One region of the Neobacillus sp. SRL179 genome, then DNA from elsewhere that is predicted to be linked to it. Evidence: a T-box and tRNA genes for the amino acid it is inferred to sense, from the RefSeq annotation. Region 1 holds a T-box; the other regions hold tRNA genes.
The links. The T-box of region 1 lies ahead of ileS (isoleucine--tRNA ligase). A T-box ahead of a tRNA ligase gene usually reads a tRNA of that ligase, here a tRNA-Ile.
Positions count from the first base shown of each region.

Region 2: it encodes a tRNA-Ile, which carries the amino acid that the T-box ahead of ileS (isoleucine--tRNA ligase) is inferred to sense. The anticodon was not compared.
Region 3: it encodes a tRNA-Ile, which carries the amino acid that the T-box ahead of ileS (isoleucine--tRNA ligase) is inferred to sense. The anticodon was not compared.

Region 1 covers NZ_OZ481792.1:1,579,955-1,583,207, reverse strand. The annotation lists gene ileS (isoleucine--tRNA ligase) at 1-1,811, opposite strand, end outside; T-box leader at 1,885-2,125, opposite strand; gene AC4E8C_RS07885 (DivIVA domain-containing protein) at 2,175-2,690, opposite strand; gene AC4E8C_RS07880 (YlmH family RNA-binding protein) at 2,775-3,253, opposite strand, start outside.
Region 2 covers NZ_OZ481792.1:579,347-582,599, forward strand. The annotation lists rRNA gene AC4E8C_RS02835 (23S ribosomal RNA) at 1-280, shown strand, start outside; rRNA gene rrf (5S ribosomal RNA) at 359-475, shown strand; tRNA gene AC4E8C_RS02845 (tRNA-Glu) at 517-591, shown strand; tRNA gene AC4E8C_RS02850 (tRNA-Val) at 595-670, shown strand; tRNA gene AC4E8C_RS02855 (tRNA-Arg) at 689-762, shown strand; tRNA gene AC4E8C_RS02860 (tRNA-Pro) at 768-844, shown strand; tRNA gene AC4E8C_RS02865 (tRNA-Met) at 875-951, shown strand; tRNA gene AC4E8C_RS02870 (tRNA-Ser) at 977-1,069, shown strand; tRNA gene AC4E8C_RS02875 (tRNA-Met) at 1,236-1,309, shown strand; tRNA gene AC4E8C_RS02880 (tRNA-Asp) at 1,313-1,389, shown strand; tRNA gene AC4E8C_RS02885 (tRNA-His) at 1,436-1,511, shown strand; tRNA gene AC4E8C_RS02890 (tRNA-Gly) at 1,527-1,600, shown strand; tRNA gene AC4E8C_RS02895 (tRNA-Ile) at 1,607-1,680, shown strand; gene AC4E8C_RS02900 (M20 family peptidase) at 1,787-3,244, opposite strand.
Region 3 covers NZ_OZ481792.1:3,771,905-3,775,157, forward strand. The annotation lists gene glgB (1,4-alpha-glucan branching protein GlgB) at 1-712, opposite strand, end outside; tRNA gene AC4E8C_RS18685 (tRNA-Glu) at 1,225-1,296, opposite strand; tRNA gene AC4E8C_RS18690 (tRNA-Ser) at 1,308-1,398, opposite strand; tRNA gene AC4E8C_RS18695 (tRNA-Asn) at 1,404-1,478, opposite strand; tRNA gene AC4E8C_RS18700 (tRNA-Ile) at 1,488-1,564, opposite strand; tRNA gene AC4E8C_RS18705 (tRNA-Gly) at 1,569-1,642, opposite strand; tRNA gene AC4E8C_RS18710 (tRNA-His) at 1,661-1,733, opposite strand; tRNA gene AC4E8C_RS18715 (tRNA-Phe) at 1,758-1,833, opposite strand; tRNA gene AC4E8C_RS18720 (tRNA-Asp) at 1,842-1,918, opposite strand; tRNA gene AC4E8C_RS18725 (tRNA-Met) at 1,922-1,995, opposite strand; tRNA gene AC4E8C_RS18730 (tRNA-Ser) at 2,158-2,250, opposite strand; tRNA gene AC4E8C_RS18735 (tRNA-Ile) at 2,271-2,347, opposite strand; tRNA gene AC4E8C_RS18740 (tRNA-Met) at 2,373-2,449, opposite strand; tRNA gene AC4E8C_RS18745 (tRNA-Ala) at 2,470-2,545, opposite strand; tRNA gene AC4E8C_RS18750 (tRNA-Pro) at 2,560-2,636, opposite strand; tRNA gene AC4E8C_RS18755 (tRNA-Arg) at 2,643-2,716, opposite strand; tRNA gene AC4E8C_RS18760 (tRNA-Leu) at 2,734-2,822, opposite strand; tRNA gene AC4E8C_RS18765 (tRNA-Gly) at 2,828-2,902, opposite strand; tRNA gene AC4E8C_RS18770 (tRNA-Leu) at 2,921-3,002, opposite strand; tRNA gene AC4E8C_RS18775 (tRNA-Lys) at 3,016-3,091, opposite strand; tRNA gene AC4E8C_RS18780 (tRNA-Thr) at 3,098-3,173, opposite strand; tRNA gene AC4E8C_RS18785 (tRNA-Val) at 3,197-3,253, opposite strand, start outside.

The sequences.
Region 1 (3,253 bases):
GGAACTACCGTATTACCTAAAGATTTACTCATCTTTCTTCCTTCACCATCAAGGGCAAACCCATGACTTAAGACCCCTTTGTATGGTGCTTTCCCAGTTACCGCTACAGCAGTAGATAAAGAAGAGTTAAACCAGCCGCGATATTGGTCAGAACCTTCCAAATAAAGGTCAGCTGGACGGACTAAGTCTTCTCTCTCAAGAAGGACAGCCTGATGGGAAGAACCAGAATCAAACCAAACATCCATAATGTCCGTTTCTTTCGTAAAGGTACCGTTTGGACTTCCCGGATGTGTAAAGCCTTCTGGAAGTAGATCCTTCGCTTCACGTTCAAACCAAATATTTGAGCCATGATCACGGAAAAGGTTAGAAATATGATTGATGGTTTCATCTGTAATAATTTCTTCACCATTTTCAGCATAGAATACTGGGATTGGCACACCCCATACACGTTGACGTGAAATACACCAATCACCACGGTCACGGACCATATTAAATAATCGAGTTTCACCCCAAGCAGGTACCCATTTTGTTTCTTTTACAGCTTCTAATAGATCATCACGGAAATCTTTAATGGATGCAAACCATTGGGCTGTCGCACGGAAAATAACTGGTTTCTTTGTTCTCCAATCGTGTGGATAAGAGTGAGTAATGAACGATAACTTTAATAAAGCACCCGCATTTTCTAATGCTTCAGCAATCGGCTTGTTGGCTTTATCATAAAATAATCCTTCAAAACCTTCTGCCTCGCTCGTCATTACCCCTTTATCATCAACCGGACAAAGGACATCCAAACCATATTTTTGACCTACATAGAAATCATCTTCACCATGACCTGGAGCGGTATGCACACAACCAGTACCCGCATCAGTGGTAACATGTTCGCCCAACATGACTAATGAATCACGGCCATATAATGGATGGGCAGCAACAATATATTCTAATTCCGATCCTTTTACTTTTTGTACGACTGTTGGACTCTCCCAGCCAATTTCTTTCGTTACGGCTTCTAGCAGTGCTTCAGCCACAAGGTACTTATGGCCATTCTCTGAAACAACTACATAGGTTAAATCAGGATGTACAGAAATTCCAAGGTTGGCAGGAATCGTCCATGGAGTTGTTGTCCAGATGACAATTTCAGTTTCTGTATCCAGTACACCCTTGCCATCTTTTACTTTAAAAGCTACATAGATCGATGCAGACTTTTTATCTTGATATTCAATTTCAGCTTCAGCCAAGGCAGACTCACTTGATGGAGACCAATAAACAGGCTTTTTACCCTTGTAAATATATCCTTTTTTCGCCATCTCACCAAATACTTTAATTTGTTGCGCCTCGTACTCAGGCTTAAGTGTAATATACGGATTTTCCCAATCGCCCCGAACGCCTAGACGTTTAAACTGTGTGCGCTGATTATCAATTTGTTCCAGTGCATATTTAGTACAGAGTTCACGGAATTCCGCTACCGACATTTCTTTCCTTTTCACACCTTTATTTGTTAAAGCCTGTTCAATCGGCAATCCGTGAGTATCCCAACCAGGAACATAGGGTGCATGGTAGCCGCTCATCGACTTATAACGAACAATCATATCCTTTAAAATCTTGTTAAGAGCATGACCCATATGAATATCCCCGTTTGCATATGGAGGACCATCATGTAATATAAACATCGGACGACCTTTTGTTCGTTCTTGTACCTTTTGATAAATATTCATTTCTTCCCATTTTGCCTGAATTTCAGGTTCTCTCTGGGGAAGGTTGCCTCGCATTGGAAATTCCGTTTTTGGCATTAATAATGTTTCTTTAAATTCCATGTCTTCTTCCTCCAACTCATTTATATTGAACAGAATGGTCATTTTTCCAAATAAAAAAACCCTCTCATCCCAAAAAAGGGACGAGAAGGTTTTATTCCCGCGGTACCACCCTGATAGATAATACCGAAAAGTACTATCCTCTTTAAACATTCGTAACGTGAATAACACGCCTGAGCCTACTACTCTTATCACAGAGTTTCGGTCTGGAACTCGAGGGTGATTTTCCAATTTTTCCACTTTACCGGGCTTTCACCATCCCCGGCTCGCTATTAAAGGAAAAAGAAAAATTGTACTGTCCCTGTCATCGTCAATTTCCATTCTATACAACTATCTAAGAATTATATGCTAATAAAACGTACTTCGTCAAGCTAGTGAGTCTTCTTCTTGATGAATTTTTAACTCAGTTGCATCGACTTCATACTCTAATAAATGATCCCAATCGTCAGTGTTCAACATATCGAGTTGGGCTTCAATCAACATTTTGAACCGTGTACGGAATACTTTTGACTGTTTCTTTAAATCTTCAATTTCAAGGGCAATTTTTCTTGCCTTAGAAAGAGACTCATTGACAATTCGGTCCGCATTTTTCTCTGCTTCTTTAATAATAAGTTTAGCTTCCTTTTGGGCATTCCGTTTTACATCCTCACCCGCTTCTTGAGCAATGATGATGGATTTGTTTAAAGTTTCTTCAATATTTACAAAATGACCTAGACGTTCATTCATATCGTTCAGGCGCTCTTCTAAATCTTTCTTTTCTCTAAGTACGAGTTCATAATCCTTAATCACCTGATCAAGAAATTCATTTACTTCATCCTCATCATACCCACGAAAACCCTTATTAAACTCTTTATTATGAATATCTAACGGCGTTAACGGCATTCATGCCACCTCCATACAATCTGTAAATCCATATGTATAAGCAAATATTCGACAAGTTTTTCGAAAATCCTGCTTTGTTAGCAATTATTTTTGTTTTCCGACACTTATCCGCCATTTGTCTTTTTTTGTTTTTCCATCAATTCCTGTAATCTTGGCTCTTCCTTGCCCTCTTACCGATATCATGTCGCCAAGGTCGCAGAGAAAAGCTGGATTTTCAATTATCGCCCAGTTGACCTTAACCAGCCCATGCTGAATTAAGGTTAGAGATTTTTGTCGAGAAATATGATAGATCCCTGAAATAATTGTATCAAGTCGTAAAGAGGAAATGGTTAAATCACTTTCATCCCATAATTCACTAGTCACCATTGCCTTTTCAATAGTACTTTCAACTAACTTTACTCCTGCCCGGCCAATAGATTCAATATTTGTTTTTATATAGTTACTAATTTCCTTTGCAGCAAAAAATTGAATTTGATCATCCTTTATGAGAATGTCACCAAATTTACCACGTTTTAACCCTAAGGACATAAGAGTCCCTAAGACCTGCCGGTGTTCAATTGTGA
Region 2 (3,253 bases), 1.0 Mb from region 1:
GTGGGCGCAGGAAATTTGAGAGGAGCTGTCCTTAGTACGAGAGGACCGGGATGGACGCACCGCTGGTGTACCAGTTGTCTTGCCAAAGGCATCGCTGGGTAGCTATGTGCGGACGGGATAAGTGCTGAAAGCATCTAAGCATGAAGCCCCCCTCAAGATGAGATTTCCCATAGCGTCAAGCTAGTAAGAACCCTGAAAGATGATCAGGTTGATAGGTCAGAGGTGGAAGCGTGGCGACATGTGGAGCTGACTGATACTAATCGTTCGAGGACTTAACCATTTATATTAGGTGAACTCGATTTTTTAAAACTTCTTCTGCATTATCTAGTTTTGAGGGAATGAACCTCTAATTAAATAGTCTGGTAATTAAGGCGAGAAGGTCACACCCGTTCCCATACCGAACACGGAAGTTAAGCTTCTCAGCGCCGATGGTAGTTGGGACACGCGTCCCTGTGAGAGTAGGACGTTGCCAGGCTAAGCCCCTATGGGGCTATTATTTTGCCGAAATTAAATGACGGCCCCTTGGTCAAGCGGTTAAGACACCTCCCTTTCACGGAGGTAACACGGGTTCGAGTCCCGTAGGGGTCACCATATGGAGGATTAGCTCAGCTGGGAGAGCATCTGCCTTACAAGCAGAGGGTCGGCGGTTCGATCCCGTCATCCTCCACCATATTAATTAAGTTATTTTGCGCCCTTAGCTCAGCTGGATAGAGTGTTTGACTACGAATCAAAAGGTCGGGAGTTCGAATCTCTCAGGGCGCATTTTACGGGAAGTAGCTCAGCTTGGTAGAGCACTTGGTTTGGGACCAAGGGGTCGCAGGTTCGAATCCTGTCTTCCCGACCATTTTTAAGAAAATACAATAATATTCATTTTGGCGGTGTAGCTCAGCTGGCTAGAGCGTACGGTTCATACCCGTAAGGTCGGGGGTTCGATCCCCTCCGCCGCTACCAAAAATATATTATTGTTTGTAATATTGGAGGAATACCCAAGTCTGGCTGAAGGGATCGGTCTTGAAAACCGACAGGCGGGTAACACCGCGCGGGGGTTCGAATCCCTCTTCCTCCTCCATAATTTTTATACTTTTTATTTTATTATCGCGGGGTGGAGCAACGAGCGTTGCTTCAATGAAAAAACTGCGAGTTGTATCAATCGAACCGCTGCTTGAATATGCTTACTGAGATTGATACAGTCCATGCAAATATGGAGCATAGTGACTTAGTATTATTTTTATTATCGCGGGGTGGAGCAGTTCGGTAGCTCGTCGGGCTCATAACCCGAAGGTCGCAGGTTCAAATCCTGCCCCCGCAATATGGTCCGGTAGTTCAGTTGGTTAGAATGCCTGCCTGTCACGCAGGAGGTCGCGGGTTCGAGTCCCGTCCGGACCGCCACTTTTTTCTAGTAGGATGACTACTATTAATATATATATAGATTTTGGCGGTTGTGGCGAAGTGGTTAACGCACCTGATTGTGGTTCAGGCATTCGTGGGTTCGATTCCCATCAGCCGCCCCATTTTAGAATTATTATGCGGGTGTAGTTTACTGGTAAAACCTCAGCCTTCCAAGCTGATGTAGTGGGTTCGATTCCCATCACCCGCTCCAAAATATGGGCCTATAGCTCAGCTGGTTAGAGCGCACGCCTGATAAGCGTGAGGTCGATGGTTCGAGTCCATTTAGGCCCATCTATATACAAAGAAAGGTGTCAGTTCCTATGCGTTTACGCTTTGGGGACTGGCACCTTTCTTTTTTTAAAGATTAAATTTTTTTAGCATATAAGTTACTAAATTATTAATCTGACTCCTTGATCACTTCTACATAAAATTTAATAGCATTGATATAATTTTTAATACTAATATGTTCATTCGTTCCATGCATTCTGTTTAAATCCTCGGAGGTAATCTGTACGGGCAGGAAACGGTACGTATTTTTCGCGATTCTGTCATAATGTTTGGCATCAGAGCCAGCAAACATTAAATAGGGAGCGATAACTGCGTTGCCATACACATTTCTTGCAGCCTGTTGAATCGACGTAAACTGCCAGCCGTTAATGGAGGAAACCTTGGAAGCCTCGCTGCCCGTTATGTTCACTTTAATATCTTTATCATCAATCGTTTCCTTAATAAAATGTTTTACATCTGTCAAAGAATCACCTGGCATAAGACGAAGATTAATATAGGCAGTGGCCTTTTCAGGCAAGGCATTGTATTGCTCCCCCGCTTGAAAAATAGTTGGGGCGATGGTCGTCCGGATTAAAGCCGCCGATGCGGGCTTCTCAAGTAGAATTTTTTCAATAACTGGTTCAAAAATTACTTTATTAGCAAAGATATACTTCATTCCAAAACTCATTTCTGGTGCCACGAATTCAAATAGGTCTTCCCCAGGTCCCTTGAGGTCACCTTTAAACTGTGTATCTTCTAACTTAGATATTGCGCTTGCCATTCGGCCAATATTCGTGTGGTTCTTCGGCTGTGAGGAGTGACCGCCGCTGCCTTCAATGGTTAATTCGGCAGTCGCTGATCCTTTTTCAGAAATACCAACCACACCAACCGGTTGATTTACACCAGGTACCATGTGTTCAACAATCGCACCACCTTCATCTAAAACATAGTCAAAGGTAATCCCTCTTTCTTTTAGTGTGTTAACAATTTTGTTGGCACCTTCTTCTCCGCCAATTTCTTCGTCAAAACCAAACATGAAATACATATCGCGCGTGGGTTTGTAGCCTTTTTCTACTAAATAGTCAATAGCTTGTAAAATGCCGATGACACCAATTTTGTCATCCAAGCTGCCCCGGCCCCATATCTTTCCGTCTACCACGGTCCCACTGAAAGGATCTTGTTCCCAATTGGCCTCTGTTCCGGATAAAACAGGGACCACATCATAATGACTGGTTAAACCAACTGGCTTCTTATTAGTATCAGAGCCTTTCCATTTATAGACGAGGGCGTAAGAATTTATTTTTTCAAATTCAAGCTGTTCATGGACAGCAGGAAAACTTTCTTGTAAAAATGAAATAAACCCTTCAAATTCTTTTAAGTCAAATTTACTGCGGTCTTGATACGAAACTGTTTTGAAGGTGATGGCTGTGGATAAGTGCTGAATAGCTTGATCCTCATTGATTACTACGTTAGTTGGTTTTGCAGTTGGCTGTTTTGAGTTTACCTTTACCGAATTGAAAACGGTTACAATTATAAAAATAAGAATTAGTCCAGAAATAAACAAAAAGGTAATCTTTCGCTTTTTCAATAGAATTCC
Region 3 (3,253 bases), 2.2 Mb from region 1:
CACCAATTCCATTCTGGTGACATTGGTCCACAAAATATTTAAAGTCATCTGGATTCCCATACCTTGAGGTAACGGAAAAGTAACCTGTTCCTTGATATCCCCAAGAGGCGTCGAGCGGATGCTCAACGAGTGGTAACAACTCTATATGAGTAAACCCATGTTCAAGTACGTAGGGTATAAGTTCTAACACCAATTCCCTATAGGTGAAGTAGCTGCCGTCTAGATGCTTTTTCCACGAACCAAGATGGACTTCATAAATGACTGCTGGTTCCGATAAAATGTTTTTTCTTTCTCTTCGCTTCATCCAATGATCATCTTGCCAGTCATATTCCTCATTGGAATAGACAATCGATGCTGTTTGGGGTCTGACTTCCGAGTAAAAGGCAAATGGATCTGCCTTAAGGAGCTTTTCACCGAAATGTGTAATAATTTCATACTTATAAATGGTTCCGGTAAGATCCTGATTAATTATAATCGCCCAAACTCCCTCATCATTTACTTTCTGTAGTTCATATCCTTCACCATTCCAGTTATTAAGATCGCCTGTAAGCCTCACTTGATAAGCATTTGGAGCCCACACACAAAACCTTGTATACACTTGATCGGAATTCTTAAAAATATGAGCGCCAAAAAGCTGATGACTCTGGTAAAAGCTGCCTTCATGGAACAAATGCAGCTGATAATCGGTTGGGTATAACGTATTCACAGTCATGGCTCTCCTCATCCTCAATGAAAATATGTATTTCTTTGAACAATTATAAGTGCAAATGAAGCATAAGCCTCAAAAAACTTTTTTATCTTTTCCGACAACAATTGATGTAAGATGATACTGTTTACCCTTTTTCAGCATAATTAAACACAAAACGACAAAAATCTCGTCAATATATGACAGAATTTTATCAAGTTTTTTATAAAATTTTATAAAATTAAGGTCAAAAAAGTTATTTATTTATTAATAATTTAGTTGGGTGATATACATTGTAAACGAGGCAAATGTAAGCGGTATCAATCATTTTTAAAGAGAAGATAACCAGTTAAATATTATTTTAATATAATAAATTTAATCTTTTATGCTGCCTTTTGCAGGAAAGGAAATGAAGGTTTTGGAAGACTTAATTTTATCTCAAATCAAAAGCGTATTTATATTCTACTGACACCATCTGTCTTTTCATAAAAAATTGCATACAAAAAAACTGATAACAGTATGTTATCAGTTTTTATCTATGACCCCTACGGGACTCGAACCCGTGTTACCTCCGTGAAAGGGAGGTGTCTTAACCGCTTGACCAAGGGGCCGATTATATTTATGGCGGAGAAGGAGGGATTTGAACCCTCGCGCCGGTCACCCGACCTACACCCTTAGCAGGGGCGCCTCTTCAGCCACTTGAGTACTTCCCCATAATTGGCTCCGCAGGTAGGACTCGAACCTACGACCGATCGGTTAACAGCCGATAGCTCTACCACTGAGCTACTGCGGAACATTAAAATGGTGGGCCTAAATGGACTCGAACCATCGACCTCACGCTTATCAGGCGTGCGCTCTAACCAGCTGAGCTATAGGCCCCAATTGGAGCGGGTGATGGGAATCGAACCCACTACATCAGCTTGGAAGGCTGAGGTTTTACCAGTAAACTACACCCGCATAATAATTTTTAAAAGGGGCGGCTGATGGGAATCGAACCCACGAATGCCTGAACCACAATCAGGTGCGTTAACCACTTCGCCACAGCCGCCATAAGAATATATTCAATTAAAAATGGTGGCTCAGGACGGAATCGAACCGCCGACACAAGGATTTTCAGTCCTTTGCTCTACCGACTGAGCTACTGAGCCACACTTAGTGGCGGTCTGGACGGGACTCGAACCCGCGACCTCCTGCGTGACAGGCAGGCATTCTAACCAACTGAACTACCAGACCGTATTGCGGGGACAGGATTTGAACCTGTGACCTTCGGGTTATGAGCCCGACGAGCTACCAGACTGCTCCACCCCGCGACAATAATAAATAATTCGGTGAATCTATGCTCCAAGCTTGCATGGACTGTATCAATCTCAGTAAGCTAATTCAAGCAGCGATTCGATTGACACAACTCGCAGATTATTCACTGAAGCAATGCTCGTTGCTCCACCCCGCGACAATAAAAGGCATAAAAATTATGGAGGAGGAAGAGGGATTCGAACCCCCGCGCGGTGTTACCCGCCTGTCGGTTTTCAAGACCGATCCCTTCAGCCAGACTTGGGTATTCCTCCGTGTGTAATATAAAGTTTCATGGTGGACCTTGTAGGACTCGAACCTACGACCGGACGGTTATGAGCCGTCTGCTCTAACCAGCTGAGCTAAAGGTCCAAGTTGAAGTACTTTTAAATGATATTGGTAGCGGCGGAGGGGATCGAACCCCCGACCTTACGGGTATGAACCGTACGCTCTAGCCAGCTGAGCTACACCGCCAAATATTCAAATTTAAATTTTGGTGGAGTCTAGGGGGATCGAACCCCTGACCTCCTGCGTGCAAAGCAGGCGCTCTCCCAGCTGAGCTAAGACCCCATTTGAAAAGGAGATGGTCGGGAAGACAGGATTCGAACCTGCGACCCCTTGGTCCCAAACCAAGTGCTCTACCAAGCTGAGCTACTTCCCGAAATAATGCGCCCTGAGAGATTCGAACTCCCGACCTTTTGATTCGTAGTCAAACACTCTATCCAGCTGAGCTAAGGGCGCATATGAATTTGTTGTAATGGTGCCGAGGACCGGAATCGAACCGGTACGGTAGTCACCTACCGCAGGATTTTAAGTCCTGTGCGTCTGCCAGTTCCGCCACCCCGGCATTAATGGAGCGGAAGACGGGATTCGAACCCGCGACCCCCACCTTGGCAAGGTGATGTTCTACCACTGAACTACTTCCGCATATAAGAAATTAAATGATGCGGGTGAAGGGAGTCGAACCCCCACGCCTTGCGGCGCCAGATCCTAAGTCTGGTGCGTCTGCCAATTCCGCCACACCCGCATATTCATTTAAATGGTGAGCCATGAAGGACTCGAACCTTCGACCCTCTGATTAAAAGTCAGATGCTCTACCAACTGAGCTAATGGCTCGTATAGTGGTGCCGGCGAGAGGAATTGAACCCCCAACCTACTGATTACAAGTCAGTTGCTCTACCAATTGAGCTACCCCGGCAAATAATAATTTGGAATAATATATGGTGGAGGATGACGGGATCGAACCGCCGACCCTCTGCTTGTAAGGCAGATGCTCTC